One region of the Sphingomonas panacisoli genome, then DNA from elsewhere that is predicted to be linked to it. Evidence: predicted binding sites of a transcription regulator. Region 1 holds the regulator's gene; the other holds the start of a gene.
The links. Region 1 encodes LexA, which represses DNA repair genes until DNA is damaged. Its sites were predicted from a motif close to GTTCCNCNCTTGTTCT; they were not measured.

Region 1 (7,580 bases):
CTTCAGAAAGGGCATGGTGCGGCGCAGCAGATCACGCTGCGAGTCGTCGATCGCGTGCGGCAGTCGCGCGGCGACCAGATCGGCCAGCCGAGCATCGTCGGCCTCCCGAATATAATGACCGTTCAGGTTCTCGAGCTTCTTCAGATCGAACCGGCTTGGTGATTTGCCGACGCCCGACAAATCGAACCATTCGATCGCCTGATTGCGGCTGATGATCTCATCGTCGCCATGCCCCCAGCCGAGCCGGAGCAGATAATTGTCGACCGCTTCGGGCAGCAGTCCCATCTCGTCGCGATAGGCATCGACCCCTAACGCGCCGTGTCGCTTCGAGAGTTTCGCCCCGTCCGATCCGTGGATCAGCGGGATGTGCGCGTAAACCGGCTCCGGCCAGCCCATCGCGCGGTAGATCGGCAATTGGCGGAACGCATTGTTGAGGTGATCGTCGCCGCGAATGACGTGGGTCACGCCCATGTCGTGATCGTCCACCACCACCGCGAGCATATAGGTCGGCGTGCCGTCGGAGCGGAGAAGCACGAGATCGTCGATCTCGGCATTCTGCACCGTGACCTCGCCCTGGACGCGATCGTGGATCGTCGTCGCGCCCTCGGTCGGGGCCTTGAGGCGGATGACGAAGGGCTTGCCCTCTTCGTTCGGGGTCTTGTCTCGCCACGGCGAGCGGATGCGCAGCGGCTTCTTCGCCGCCTCCGCTTCGGCGCGCATCTGGGCGAGTTCGTCCTGGGTCAGGTAGCAGCGATAGGCCGCCCCCTTTTCGACCATCTCGCGCGCCACTGCGGCATGACGATCCGCGCGGGAGAATTGGTAGATCTCGTCGCCGTCCCACTCGAGATCGAGCCAGCGCATCCCGTCGAGGATCGCCTCGATCGCCGGCTGGGTCGACCGCGCGCGATCGGTATCCTCGATCCGCAGCAGGAACTTCCCGCCATGGTGGCGCGCGTAGAGCAGGTTGAACAGCGCGGTGCGGGCGCCGCCGATATGAAGATAGCCGGTCGGCGAAGGCGCGAACCGGGTGACGACTGGCGTGGCGGATGCGCCCGCGGGCGATCCGGGATCAGAACTTGCGCTCAACCGCGCGTGCTCCCAAGCTGAGTGACATATGGCGACGATCGCCGAGGGGGCTCCTAGCACGCGTAACTTGTGGCTTCAAACGCAGGCCGCAAGGGGTCGGCGTGCGCGCGGCGCACTCGAGCTGTGGCTGGAGGCGGAGCGGGATCAGTTGCCGTTGTGGCTACCGGTCGCATTGGGTGGAGGGATCGCGGCGTGGTTCGTGCTGTCCGACCCGGCGCAGTGGATTGCGTCGATGTGCTGTCTCGCGGCGCTGGCGTTGGCGGCGACAGCGGTGGGGCGGCATGGTCGGGCGGGGAGGGCGGTCGCGATCGGCGCGGCGGTTGCCGCGCTGGGGATCGGGCTGGCGTGGTGGCGCGCGAATTCGGTCGCGGCGCCGGTGCTGACGTGGCCGGCGATCGTGACAATGACCGCGCGGGTCGAGAGTGTCGAGCCATTGCCGGCGCGGGAATTGGTGCGGCTGCGATTGGCGCCCCTGTCGGTGGAGGATGGCGCAAAGAGTGGCGAGGGGCGTCCGCCGGTAGCGTTGCCGCCGAGGATCCGGGTCAACCTTGCCCAAACCGATGCGCCGACGGGGCTCGGGCCTGACGTTATCATCAAGCTGCAAGCCCGTCTCATGCCGCCCAACGAGGCTACGGTACCCGGCGCGTATGATTTCCGCCGCGTCGCCTGGTTCGATCGGCTCGGCGCGACGGGGAAAGGAATCGCACCGGTGACGGTGGTGACGCCCGGGACCCAGTCGAACGGACTACGCGCGCGCCTCGCCGCGCACATCGAAGCGCAGGTCGCCGGCAGCGCGGGTGGGATCGCGGCCGCGCTGGCGGCGGGCGACGAGGGCGCGATCGGCGAGGCGGACTCCGATGCGATGCGTCGTTCGGGGCTCGCGCATCTGCTGTCGGTCAGCGGATTGCACATCACCGCCGTCGTCGCGGCGACGATCTGGGCGGTCACGCGGCTGCTCGCCTTGTGGCCGTGGCTCGCGCTTCGCACGCGTATCCCGGTGATCGCGGCAGGCGTCGGCGCGCTCGCCGCGATCGGCTATACGCTGCTGACCGGTGGACAGGTGCCGACCGCGCGGTCGTGCATTGCGGCCCTCCTGGTAATGGCGGCGCTGGCGATGGGACGCGAGGCGATCACGCTCCGGCTGGTCGCGGCGGGCGCGTTCGTCGTGCTGCTCCTGTGGCCCGAGGCGCTGATGGGCCCGAGCTTCCAGCTGAGCTTTGCCGCCGTCGCCACGATCGTCGCGCTGCACGAGCATCCACGGGTGAAAGCCTGGTTCATGAAGCGCGACGAGGCGTGGTGGCGCAAGGTCGGGCGCGAGGTCGGGTCGCTGTTGCTGACCGGCGTGATGGTCGAGGCCGCGCTGGCGCCGATCGCGCTCTACCATTTCCACAAGAGCGGGCTGTACGGCGCGTTCGCCAATATCGTCGCGATCCCGCTGACCACGTTCGTGATCATGCCGGCCGAGGCCTTAGCGCTGGCGTTCGACGCGGTCGGGCTGGGCGCGCCGTTCTGGTGGGTGACGGGCAAAGCGCTCGCGCTGCTGCTGTGGATCGCGCGCATCGCGGCGGGCGCGCCGGGGTCGCTCGCGATGCTGCCGGCGATGCCGGGCGGCGCGTATGGATTGATGGTCGCGGGCGGTTTGGTCGTCGCGTTGCTGCGAATGCGCGCGCGGTTTATCGGACTGGCACCGTTCGCGGTGGGGGCGGTCTGGGCGCTGATGACGCCCGCGCCGGACCTGCTCGTCTCGGGCGACGGCCAGCATCTAGCGGTGCGCACGCCGGACGGGCGCATCGCGATGCTGCGCGACAAGGCCGGCGACTATGCCCGCGACACGATGGCGGAAAATGCCGGCGTCGACGGCGAGGCGCTGCTGCTGTCCGAACAGCCGTTCGCGTCGTGCAGCCGCGATGCGTGTCTGGCGACGATCGTGTCGGGCGGCCGCTCCTTCCGCATCCTCGCGACGCGCAGCCTCTACCAACTCCCGATCGAGCAACTCGCCGACGCCTGCCGATCGGCCGATATCGTCGTCAGCGATCGCCGCTTGCCGCGCACCTGCACGCCGACTTGGCTCAAGCTCGACGCGCCGACATTGCGCAAGACCGGCGGCGTCGCGATCGCGCTGTCGAGTGGGCGGGTCGTCACCGTCCGCTCGACTGACGACCGCCATCCGTGGATGACGGCGCGGTCAGGAGGTTCGCGCGAGCCCGGCGGTGGGAACGACGCGCGCGGACGCGGTAGCGGTCGCAACGATGCGGCCACTGTCGTCCCGTAACTCACCTTCGAGAAACGCGATCGTCTTACCGAGCTGGACGATGCGGCCGTCGCCGATCAGCCGTCCGGGCTTGGCCGGCGCCAGGAACCGCACCGACAGGTCGATCGTCGCGCAATAAGCAGCGCCATCGGTCTTCACCAAGACTGCCGGCCCCAGCGTGTCGTCGAGCATCGCCGCGACGAAACCGCCCTGGATGTTGCCACCGGGATTGCAGAAAGCGGGCCTAGCCTCGAACGCGATCCGCACGGCACCGGTCGCCGGATCGGCCGCCAGCAGCTCCCAGCCTAGCGTCTCCGCACAAGGCGGTTTCGGAAAACGATCGAAGACGCTCGACACTTAGTCGTAGCGCCGCAGCAACCCCGCCAGGCGTCCCTGCACGCGGACTTGCGCCGGAGCGTAACGCTGCGGATCGTATGCCCGGTTGGCCGGGTCGAGCCGGACCATCGCGCCCTCGCGGCGGAAATATTTGAGCGTCGCTTCGCTATCCTCGATCAGCGCTACGACGATCTCGCCGTCGCGCGCGGTCTCGGTGCGGCGGATCAACGCATAGTCGCCGTCGAGAATACCGGCCTCGACCATCGAATCGCCCGACACTTCGAGCGCGTAATGTTCGCCATTGCCGAGCAAGGCCGCGGGGACCGCAAGCATCGACGATCCTTCGAATGCTTCGATCGGGACACCGGCGGCGATGCGGCCGTGCAGCGGGATTTCGATCACGTCGTTGGCCGGTTCGGGCATCGGACGGTAATTGTTACCCTTCGGCAGCGTCGCCGTGGTCGCAGCGGGCCGCTTGGCCTCGGCACGCTCGGGCATCTTGAGCACTTCGAGCGCGCGCGCGCGGTTGGGCAGGCGACGCAGGAACTGTCGCTCCTCCAATGCGGAGATCAGGCGATGCACGCCCGATTTCGACTTGAGGTCGAGCGCTTCCTTCATTTCCTCGAACGACGGCGACACCCCGGTATCGGCAAGCCGGTCGTTGATGAAGCAGATGAGTTCGTGCTGCTTCTTCGTGAGCATGATGTTCCTCCGTCCAGAACAGACGCGGAACCAATATGGAACATTCCGAACCAAGTCAAGCGAGCGTAACGATCTCCACGTCGTCGCCGATTTGCGCGGGCGGCGCATGCGGCGAACGGACGATCAGGCAGTCGGCGCGGGCGAGGGTGGCAAGCATCGAACTGTCCTGGATCGGCGCCATGGCGACGCGTCCGTCGCATGTCGTGGCACGGAGATAATCCTGACGGTGATCGTTGGCCGGCAGGGGCTCGGCGAGCGTCGCGGTGATCGTTTTGGGTAGCGGATCGGCCGTACCCGCCATCGCCGCGATCAACGGGCGGAGGAACAGGGTCGCGGTGACGAACGCCGATACCGGATTGCCCGGCAAGCCGAGCACGACCGCGTCGCCGAGCGCTCCCGCGAGCATCGGCTTGCCCGGCCGGATCGCGATCCGCCAGAAATCGATGACGCCGCCGACGGCTTCGAGGGCGGGCCGGACGAGGTCGTGATCCCCGACCGATGCGCCGCCGGTGGTCACGATGATGTCGGCCTTCGCGCGGGAGAAGGCAGTCTTGAGCGCGTCGAGCTCGTCAGGGACGATGCCGAGCAGCGTCACATCGACGGGCAGATCGGCGAGCATCGCCGCGAGCATCGTGCTGTTGCCTTCGGGCAGGGCAAGCGGATCGTCCGACATCGCGCCCGGCGCGATCAACTCGTCGCCGGTCGCCAGGATCGCCACGCGCAACCGCCGGTTGACGACGAGCTCGCCATGGCCACCTGTCGCCGCCAGCGCGATCCGCGCCGGGGTCAGCCGTTCGCCGGCGGCGATCAGCGTATCGCCCGCGGTGAAATCTAGACCCTGGCGCCGGACGCTCATGCCGAGCCGTGGTGGGCCTTGGCCGGCGAGTATCAATGTGTCGCCGTTGCGCGAAGCCTCCTCCTGCACAAGCACGCTGTCCGTTCCCGCAGGCATCGTCGCGCCGGTGAACACGCGCGCCGCTTCGCCTGGACCGACCGGCCCGAAAAACGGCCGCCCCGCCGCGCTCTCGCCGGCCACGCGCCAGGGCCCGGGCAGGTCGGCGAAGCGGATCGCGTAACCGTCCATCGACGACAAGTCGGCTGCGGGTTGGGAGCGGCGTGCAACGACGGGCTCGGCCAGCCATCGTCCGGCCGCTTGCGGGAGCGGCACCGTCTCCGCCGCAACGCGCGGCGCCATTGCGAACAGCCGTACCTGCGCGTCGGCGACGGGGAGGAGCGAACTCATGTTGGGACCATGGCACGAACCCGCCGCATTGTTACAGTCCCCTTGCGGATCGTACTGGTGTCCAAGGCGTTGGACTGCAACCGATCGGGAGGACATCGTGGATATCAAGCGCAGCGGATCGCAGCCATCGGCCCCGGGGCCGGCCGACTATTTCACCGGCACGGTCCGGCTCGATGCGCCGTTCAAGACCGAAGCTCCTGCGCGGGTTGGCGGTGCGACGGTGACATTCGAACCAGGAGCACGGACGGCGTGGCATACGCATCCATTGGGCCAAACGCTGATCGTGACGGCCGGGCTGGGTTGGGCGCAGCGCGAAGGGGGAGCGCGCGAGGAAATCCGGCCGGGCGACATCATCTGGTTCGCGCCCGGCGAAAAGCATTGGCACGGCGCAACCGCCTCCACGGCGATGACGCATATCGCGATCGCCGAGGCGCTCGACGGCAAGGTCGTGGATTGGCTGGAAAAGGTGACCGACGAACAATATGGCGGGTAGTCGCGTCACGCGTCGCGGGCGAGGCTTGCGATACTTTCGCACATCGCGTGTAACGACGGAATGTCCGGCTAGGGCGCGGTCCAGTACCCCGATTTGCCGCCGCTTTTCTCCAGCAGCCGCACGTCGCCGATCGTCATGCCTTTGTCGATCGCCTTGGCCATGTCGTAGATCGTCAGCAGCGCAACCGACACGGCGGTCATCGCCTCCATCTCGACGCCGGTCTTGCCCGTCGTGGTGACGGTTGCGGTGGCGGTGACGCCGATGTCGTCCGTGATGAGGTCCACGGCGACGCTGGTGATCGGCAGGGGATGACAGAGCGGTATCAGGTCGCCTGTGCGCTTCGCCGCCATGATCCCGGCGACGCGCGCGACGGCGAGCACGTCGCCCTTCGCCACCGCGCCGTCGCGGATCGCGGCAGTAGCTTCGGCCGACATCGCAATGCGGCCCTCGGCCACCGCGCGCCGCGGCGTGTCGGGCTTGGCGGAGACATCGACCATTCGCGCGGCGCCTGCTTCGTCGAGATGGGTGAGGTCAGCCACCGAGCAATGCCCGCGTCGCCGCTTCCACGTCGTCGGCGCGCATCAGCGCTTCGCCGACCAGGAAGCAGTCGATCCCCTTCTCGCGCATCGCATCCAGATCGGCGCGGCCGGTAAGCCCGCTCTCCGCCACGAACGTGCATTCCGCGGGGGCTTTGCCGACGAGTTCGTAGGTGCGGTCGAAACTTACCGAGAAATCGCGCAGGTCGCGGTTGTTGACGCCGATCAGCCGCGATTTGAGCTTCAACGCGCGCTCCATTTCACGTTCGTCGTGCACCTCGACCAGCACGTCGAGCTTGCAGTCGATCGCCGCGGCTTCGATGTCCGCCATCCGCATGTCGTCGAGCGCGGCGACGATGATCAGGATCGCATCGGCGCCGAGCGCGCGGCTTTCGTGGACCTGCCAGGGGTCGATCATGAAGTCCTTGCGGATGATCGGTAGCGGCACGGTGTCATGGACGAGCGCGAGATAGGAATCGTCGCCCTGGAAATACTGTTCGTCGGTCAGGACCGAGAGGCACGTCGCACCGCCGCGTTGATAGGCCCGGGCATGTGCGGGCGGATCGAAATCCTCGCGAATCACGCCCTTGGACGGGCTCGCCTTCTTGATCTCGGCGATCAGAGCGGGGCCGGTCTTCGCCTTCTTGTCGAGCGCCGCCTTGAACCCGCGCGGGCTGTCGCGACGCGCGATCATCGCCTCCAGGCTGGCGAGCGACGTGGTAGCCTTCTTGGCGGCGACTTCGGCGCGCTTGGTCTCGATGATGCGTTGCAGGATGTCGGTCATGTGTAGGCGATCCAGCAATCGAGCAGCGTGTTGGCAAGGCCCTTGTCGATCGTCTCGGCGGCTTCCTCGGCGCCCTCCGTCAGGCTGTCGGCGTGACCCGCCACCATCAGCGCGGCAGCGGCGTTGATCAGGACGGCGTCGCGATACGC
Region 2 (7,580 bases), 300 kb from region 1:
CGAAGGGCATTGCGGGCGTACCGCGCGCCAGCCTCGTGGTGATCGCAGCGAACCTCGACATGTTCCATCTGCCGGGCGCAGGGCTATTGCTGGTGCTGGCGGTCGACAATTTCCTCGACATGGGGCGGTCGGCTACCAACGTCCTGGGCAATGCGATCGCCGCCAGCGTCGTGGCGAAGTGGGAAGGCGTGTTGGGGCCGGAACAGGCGCCCGATTTCACACCGCTTCCCGCACCCGGTCACGGGTTGGACGGCAAGGACTAACCTCAGGCGTAGGCGTAGGGTCCGCCCTTCGCCAGCGCCGCCTGATAGGCCGGGCGCGCGTGGACCTTCTCGACCCAGGCGATCGTCGCCGGACGCGAGCCGTCGAGCCCGGCGCGACTCATCGCGGCTTCGAGCGGGAAGCTCATCATGATGTCGGCGGCGGTCAGCTCGTCGCCGGCGAACCAAGGGCGGCTGGCGAGTTCGCTTTCGACATATTCGAGATGGAGGTCGATCATCGGCTGGATGCGCTTGGCGGCGCTCTTGCCGAACATCGGGATGCGATTGACGACGAGCAGCACGAGCAGCGGCGGCATCATCGATCCTTCGGCATAGTGCAGGAACTGGCGGTAACGCAGGACGTCGTCGCGATGCGCAGGCGCGCCGAGCTTGCCGTCGGCCTTTTCGACCAGATACTCGCAGATCGCGCCGGTCTCGACGATCATCCGGCCGTCATCCTCGAGCACCGGCGACTTGCCGAGCGGATGCACCTTGCGCAGCGTGAACGGCGCCAGCATCGTCTTGGGATCGCGCTGATAATGCCTGATCTCGTACGGCAGGCCGAGTTCCTCAAGCATCCACAGGACGCGTTGCGAGCGCGAATTGTTGAGATGGTGGACGATCAGCGTCATTGCGGGTCTCCGTTGGTGGCGGTCCAGATCCACGCCGCGGCAGGAAAGGTCACGGCATCGCCGGTCAGGTTACGGGCGAGCAATTCCTTGAGGCGTTCGAACAGCTCGGGCCGGCGGTCCGCCGGTTGCTCGGCGATCGACCGCGCGACAGGACCGATCCGCCGGCAGAAGTCGGCGGCGTCGGCCACGGGGTCCTCGCCCTGTCCCGCGACGTAGGTGTAGTCGATCGGATCGGCGGCGACGTTCGTCCAGCCGCTATCGGTCAGCAGGTCGGTGACGAAGGTGCGGTCGGCGAACGCGAACGGCCCCGGCACGTAGCCCGAGGGCTGCGGCGCGGGAGCACCGACCAACGCGTCGCTCAGCAACGCCCAAACGTTCGCGCCGCGGTCACGGAAACAGGAAAAGACCAGCGTTGCGCCAGGCCGCGATGCCGCTCTGATCGTCGTGAAAGCTGCTACCGGATTAGGGTAGAACATCACGCCGTGGCGCGACACGAGGAGATCGGGGGCAACGTCCGATCGAAGCATTCCCGTATCGGCCATTTTGAATTGAAGGTTCGCTATGCCTTGTCCGCGTTGCTGCGCCACCGCGACTAGGCCGGGAGAAATGTCCAACCCTGTTACGGCTAGGTCGGGCCTGGCGATGGCCAGCGCCATCGATGTCGCGCCGGCTCCGCAGCCCAGATCGACGGCGCGCCCGCTCGCGGGCGCCACTGCGAGAATGGCGGCGTTCAGGTGATCCGACAGACCGTCGAAACTGCGATCGGTGCGGCGCCATTCGTCGGCCCAGACGTCGCCGGTACGGCCGGTCCATTCATCGGTCGAGAACATCCCGTCTCCCCCTACCCAACCTGCCAATCGCTCGTCGCGCCAGTCTGGGCGGCGATTGGTCAACGCGCACGCAGAGATACGCTACTCGACGATGGCACAGCGCAGACCAGCTTAGAAGCCATCACCCCAAATATGAAAGGCCCGCCGACGCGGGCGGGCCTTTCCGGGAATTGCGGCGGACGGGGGTCGCCGCGGGGGGGGGGTTAAGCGTTAACGTCGATCAAGCGCTTTGGTTGCATTGCAGCATTGTGACAGCGCGTTTTTTCGATAAGCGCCTGATCGACCCGCGAATTAAATGTCGTCTTCTTCCGACGGGCCGGCCATCATCTCTTCGGCGACGGCATCGGTACGCGTGCGGATCGCCTTTTCCAGGCGGTCGGCCATCTCGGGATTTTCCTTTAGGAAAACCTTGGCGTTCTCGCGGCCCTGACCGATGCGGACGCTGTCGTAGCTGAACCAGGCGCCCGATTTCTCGACCAGGCCGGCCTTCACTCCGAGGTCGAGCACTTCGCCGATCTTCGAGATGCCTTCGCCGTACATGATGTCGAATTCGACCTGCTTGAACGGCGGGGCGACCTTGTTCTTGACGACCTTCACGCGGGTCGAATTGCCGACCACGTCGTCGCGATCCTTGATCGCGCCGGTGCGGCGGATGTCGAGACGGACCGAGGCGTAAAATTTGAGCGCATTGCCGCCGGTCGTGGTTTCCGGATTGCCGTACATCACGCCGATCTTCATGCGCAGCTGGTTAATGAAGATCACCATGCAACGCGAGCGACTGATCGAGCCGGTCAGCTTGCGCAGCGACTGCGACATCAGGCGGGCCTGCAAGCCGACATGGCTGTCGCCCATCTCGCCTTCGATTTCCGCACGCGGCACCAGCGCGGCGACCGAATCGACCACCAGCACGTCGATCGCATTCGACCGGACCAGCGTATCGACGATCTCAAGCGCCTGCTCGCCAGTATCGGGCTGTGACACGATCAGTTCGTCGATATCGACCCCGAGCTTCTTGGCGTAGACCGGGTCGAGCGCGTGTTCGGCATCGACGAACGCCGCGGTGCCACCGTTCTTCTGCGCTTCGGCGATGACGTGGAGTGCCAGCGTCGTCTTGCCCGAACTTTCCGGACCATAGACCTCGATCACGCGGCCGCGCGGCAGACCACCGACGCCGAGTGCGATGTCGAGCCCTAGGCTGCCGGTCGAGATCGCCTCGACCTGCATCGTTTCCTTGGAGCCCAGCTTCATCGCCGACCCCTTGCCAAACGCGCGATCGATCTGCGCCAGCGCGGCTTCGAGCGCCTTGGCGCGTTCACCCGAACTCTTGTCGTTGCTCAATGCCATGGGATTGTCGATGACCTTCAAAGATGCCGCCATTGGAGCCTCCACCGCCTAGTGCGAACCACGTCCGCGTCAATGCTGTTGGAGGGCGTGTATCGCGTTTGTTCCGGTAGAACAATAGTGGAACGAAAATATTTTCCTCTTTTGTTCTCGTTGGCCGATCACCAGATACGAGAAGTGCTCTTGCCCCTGCTCCCGCGCCGGGCGATTGTCGCCCGATGACCGACTTCGCGACCTTCATTACCGGCCTGCCCAAAGCGGAGCTCCACCTCCATATCGAGGGCAGCCTGGAGCCCGAACTGATGTTCGCGCTGGCCGCCCGCAACGATGTGGCGATCCCGTTCAAGACGGTCGACGAGGTCCGTGCCGCCTATTCCTTTTCGAACCTGCAGGATTTCCTCGACATCTATTACGCCGGCGCGTCGGTGCTGATCACCGAAGCCGATTTCCGCGACATGGCGATTGCCTATTTCGATCGCGCGGCAGCCGACGGCGTGGTGCATGCCGAGATCTTTTTCGATCCGCAAACGCATACCGATCGCGGGATCGCGTTCGACACGGTGATGCGCGGGTTGCTGGCCGGCATGGCCGAGGCCGAGGCGAAGCATGGGCTGACATCGAAGCTGATCCTGTGCTTTCTGCGTCATTTGAGCGAAGAGGCGGCGTTCGAGACGCTCGCGATGGCGGAGCCGTGGCTCGATCGGATCACGGGCGTGGGCCTGGATTCGTCGGAGGTCGGGCATCCACCGGAGAAGTTCGCCCGCGTGTTCGCGGCGGCGCGGGCCAAGGGCCTCAAGCTCGTCGCGCATGCCGGCGAGGAAGGGCCGCCGGCGTACGTGCTCCAAGCGCTCGATATCCTCGGCATCGACCGGCTCGACCATGGCAATCGCAGCCTGGAGGACCCCGTCCTGACCGCGCGGCTGGCGCGCACGGGAATGACGCTGACCGTCTGCCCCCTATCGAACGTGAAGCTCTGCAACGTCGCGTCGATCGACGAGCATCCGATCGACCGGATGCTGCGCGAAGGGCTGCGCGCGACGATCAATTCTGACGATCCCGCCTATTTCGGCGGGTATATCGGCGAGAATTACCGCGCGGCGGCGATCGCGCGCGGGCTCGGCAAGCCGGAACTCGCGACGCTGGCGCGCAATTCGTTCCTGGGATCGTTCCTGAGCGACGACGAGGTCGCGGCGCACTTGGTGCGGCTCGACGCCTATGTGGAGGAGAACGCCTGATGCCGATCTTCACGCTGATCGCGCACGACGCGTTCGTCGAGCAAGTCCATGTCCTCGCCGCCGAGCTCGCGAATAGCGACTGGACGCCGAGCTTTATCATCGGGATCGGCCGCGGCGGGCTCGCGCCGGCGGTGTATCTCAGCCACGCGACGGGGTTGCCGATGCTGTCGGTCGATCATTCGTCGAATGTCGAGGATTTCTCCGACGCGCCACTGATCCGGCTGGCGGCGCGGACGCGCGACGGCGAGCGGCTGCTGTTCGTCGACGACATTAACGATACCGGCGCGACGATCGGCAAGCTGCGCGCTGCGCTGGCGACCGCGGGTGCGGCGCGCGACCATGTGCGGTTCGCGACTCTGCTCGACAACAAACGATCCGCGGAACAGGTCGAGTATCGCGCCGAGGTCATCGACCGCAACGAGCGCAAGGACTGGTTCGTCTTTCCCTGGGAAGCGGTCGCGCCGCAGACGTCGCTCGATGCCGATGCGGCGGCGGTGCCGGAGCGGATCGCCTAGCCCAGCGCGGCGAGCGCCTTCTCCACGCCGTCCATCGTATAGGGCTTGGTCAGTCGCGGGCGTTCCTGGTGCCCGTCGGTCACCTCGTCCCCGCCGCTCGACAGCACGAACGGAATGCCTTCCGCCGCCAGCGCGTCGGCGACGGGCCAGCTTTTCTCGCCGCCCGAGAGGTTGATGTCGAGGATCGCCGCATCCGGCTTTTCGTCGGCGATCGTCGCCAGCGCCGACTGCACGGTATCGCACGTGCCGACGCAATGCTTGCCGAGCGCGTCGAGGAAGTCCTCGAGCATCATTGCGATCAGCGGTTCGTCCTCGACGATCAGTATGCGGTGGATCGGCATCGGCGCGCTTTGTCAGTCGTTTGCCGCCGCGGCAAGCACGTCGCGGGCGGCTTCGGCGAGTTGCTGTACCGAAAAGGGCTTGGGCAGGAAGGAAACATTGTCGAGATCGATGGACTTGCGCAATTGCTCCTCGGCATAGCCCGACATGAACAGGATCGGCAGGTCGGGATAGCGTTCACGCGCGTGGCGGACCATCGTCGGGCCATCCATCGTCGGCATCACGACGTCGGAGATGAGCAGATCGGGCCGGTCGCTGGTCGCGAGCAATTCCAGCGCCGCCTCACCATGTTCGGCGGTCAGGACCGTATAGCCCTGCCGCGTCAGCGCGCGTTCGGCGACGACGCGGACCATGTCCTCGTCCTCGACCAGCAGGATCGTGCCGGTCCCCCATAGGTCGGCGGGCTTGTCGCGCGGTTCGACGCGCTTGGTCGCGGTCGGCGTGCCGGCGGTGTGGACCGGCAGATAGATCGAGAAGGTCGCCCCCCGACCCGGCCGGCTGTCGGCGAAGATATAGCCGCCCGATTGCTTGACGATGCCGTAGACAGTCGAGAGGCCGAGACCGGTCCCCTTCCCCACTTCCTTGGTGGTGAAGAACGGCTCGAAGATCTTGCCGACGATGTCGGGCGGGATGCCGGTGCCGGTGTCGGCGATTTCGAGCAGCGAATAATCGGCGACGGGCAGGATATCGTTGCCCAGCTTGCGGACCTCGGCGGCGGTCACCGCGCGGCATGTGATGGTCAGCGTTCCGCCGCTGCCTTCGTTCGACAGCATCGCGTCGCGCGCGTTGACCGCGAGGTTGACAACGACCTGTTCGAGCTGTCCCGGATCGGCGCGGACCGGGCCCAGGTTGCGGCCGTGATGGACTTCGAGCTTTACCGTTTCGCCCATCAAGCGCTTCAGCAGCTGCGACACCTCGGAGATCACATCGGGCAGCTGCAGAACCTGCGGCCGCAACGTCTGCTGGCGCGAGAAGGCCAGCAATTGTCGCGTCAGGCTGGCGGCGCGGTTCGAGTTCGCCTTGACCTGCTGAATGTCGTCATAATCGCTGTCGCCTGGCGAATGGCGCATCAGCATCAGGTCGCAATGGCCGATGATCGCGGTCAGGATATTGTTGAAATCGTGCGCGACGCCACCCGCGAGCTGACCAACCGCCTGCATCTTGGTCGCCTGCGCCACCTCGCGCTTTAGCCGCGTTTCCTCGCCATTGTCTTTGAGGCTGAGCAGCACCGCGGCATCGCCCAACCCGCGCGCACCGGCGATCGTCAGCGCGACCGGTTCGTCCGGATGATCCTTCAACCGGATCGCCATATCGGCCGAATGCGTCGCGCCGTTCGCGAACTTGCGCACCGCGTCGGCGACGGCGGCCTTGTCTTCGCGGACGACCAGATCGCCGGGATAGAGCGGCGGCTGGTTCGGATCGACCAACGCGGCGCGTACGAACGAATCGTTCATCTGGATGAAGCGCCCGTCGCGATCGACCAGCGCCAATCCGACCGGCAGCAAGGATATCAGGCTTTTGACGTGCGCCGCGGCGCTGGCGCCGATCGCCGGCTGGCCGCTTTCCTCCTCGTCGAGCAACGCGACCAGGATCGGCGCATCGTCGCCTTCGAGGAAGGGGATTTGCAGGATGCGCAGCGGCGTGCCCTTCCCGCCTTCGCGCTCGAACCGGACCTGCCCTTTGTCGTCGGCGGTCAGGAAGCGTGCGAAGTCGCGGCCGACGACGACGCTCTCCTCATGCCCCATCGACCGTTCGCGCAGCACGCGATTGGCGGCGAGAAGCTTGCCGTCGGGTGCGATCAATGCGGCCATGATTCCGGCGGCGGCGAGGCGATCCCCGGTCGATCCCGCGATCAGCGACTGGACGTTGGCGGCGATATCGAGCCCAGCAGCGTCGTGGAAACGCCATACGAGCATATCGTCGCCCTCGCCCGCGCGATCGACCGCGACCGCCATCGGTCGTCCGCGCGCCACCAGCCGATCGATCTGCGCCGATCCGTCGCGCCACGCGGTCCGTCCGGCACTGGCAAGATCGGCTGTGCCGGCGCCGTCTAGCGGCAAACCCGGCGGTGTCGGATAGCCGCCGAACCGCGCGCGATAGGTTTCGTTGGCGCAGATCAGCTTGCCCGCGCGATCGGTCACCGCCAGCGCGTCGCTGCTTGCCGCGGCCAGGGTGCGTGCGACGCTCCAATCCACATCGGCCGGCGCTTCGGCTGCCGCCGCGGGCGAGAAGCGATGCCAGACGAACGCCGTGGCGACGACCAGCAGCATCGCCGCGGCAAACCCGCCGGCAATCTCGAGACTGCGCAATACCAGCAGCGCGATCAGCGCCGCCGACATTCCGCATAAGGCAGCGACGATCAGCGCCTGGCGCTGACCCGCAGTCGGGGATGAAAAGGTGGCGGGGCGAGAGGCCATCGCGGTCCCTT

Region 2: recA (recombinase RecA) is a predicted target of LexA. The motif match lies at 3,175-3,190, and genes of this name have one in related genera.

The regions. Positions count from the first base shown of each region.
Region 1 is NZ_CP042306.1:1,331,508-1,339,087, forward strand. It holds partial or broken gene gltX (glutamate--tRNA ligase) at 1-1,086, opposite strand, end outside; gene FPZ24_RS06765 (ComEC/Rec2 family competence protein) at 1,115-3,358, shown strand; gene FPZ24_RS06770 (PaaI family thioesterase) at 3,272-3,694, opposite strand; gene lexA (transcriptional repressor LexA) at 3,695-4,375, opposite strand; gene FPZ24_RS06780 (molybdopterin molybdotransferase MoeA) at 4,431-5,618, opposite strand; gene FPZ24_RS06785 ((R)-mandelonitrile lyase) at 5,716-6,111, shown strand; gene moaC (cyclic pyranopterin monophosphate synthase MoaC) at 6,180-6,650, opposite strand; gene trpC (indole-3-glycerol phosphate synthase TrpC) at 6,643-7,431, opposite strand; gene trpD (anthranilate phosphoribosyltransferase) at 7,428-7,580, opposite strand, start outside.
Region 2 is NZ_CP042306.1:1,629,287-1,636,866, reverse strand. It holds gene FPZ24_RS08400 (dicarboxylate/amino acid:cation symporter) at 1-263, shown strand, start outside; gene FPZ24_RS08395 (glutathione S-transferase family protein) at 266-892, opposite strand; gene FPZ24_RS08390 (class I SAM-dependent methyltransferase) at 889-1,722, opposite strand; gene recA (recombinase RecA) at 2,014-3,099, opposite strand; gene FPZ24_RS08380 (adenosine deaminase) at 3,282-4,298, shown strand; gene FPZ24_RS08375 (phosphoribosyltransferase) at 4,298-4,813, shown strand; gene FPZ24_RS08370 (response regulator) at 4,810-5,154, opposite strand; gene FPZ24_RS08365 (hybrid sensor histidine kinase/response regulator) at 5,167-7,569, opposite strand.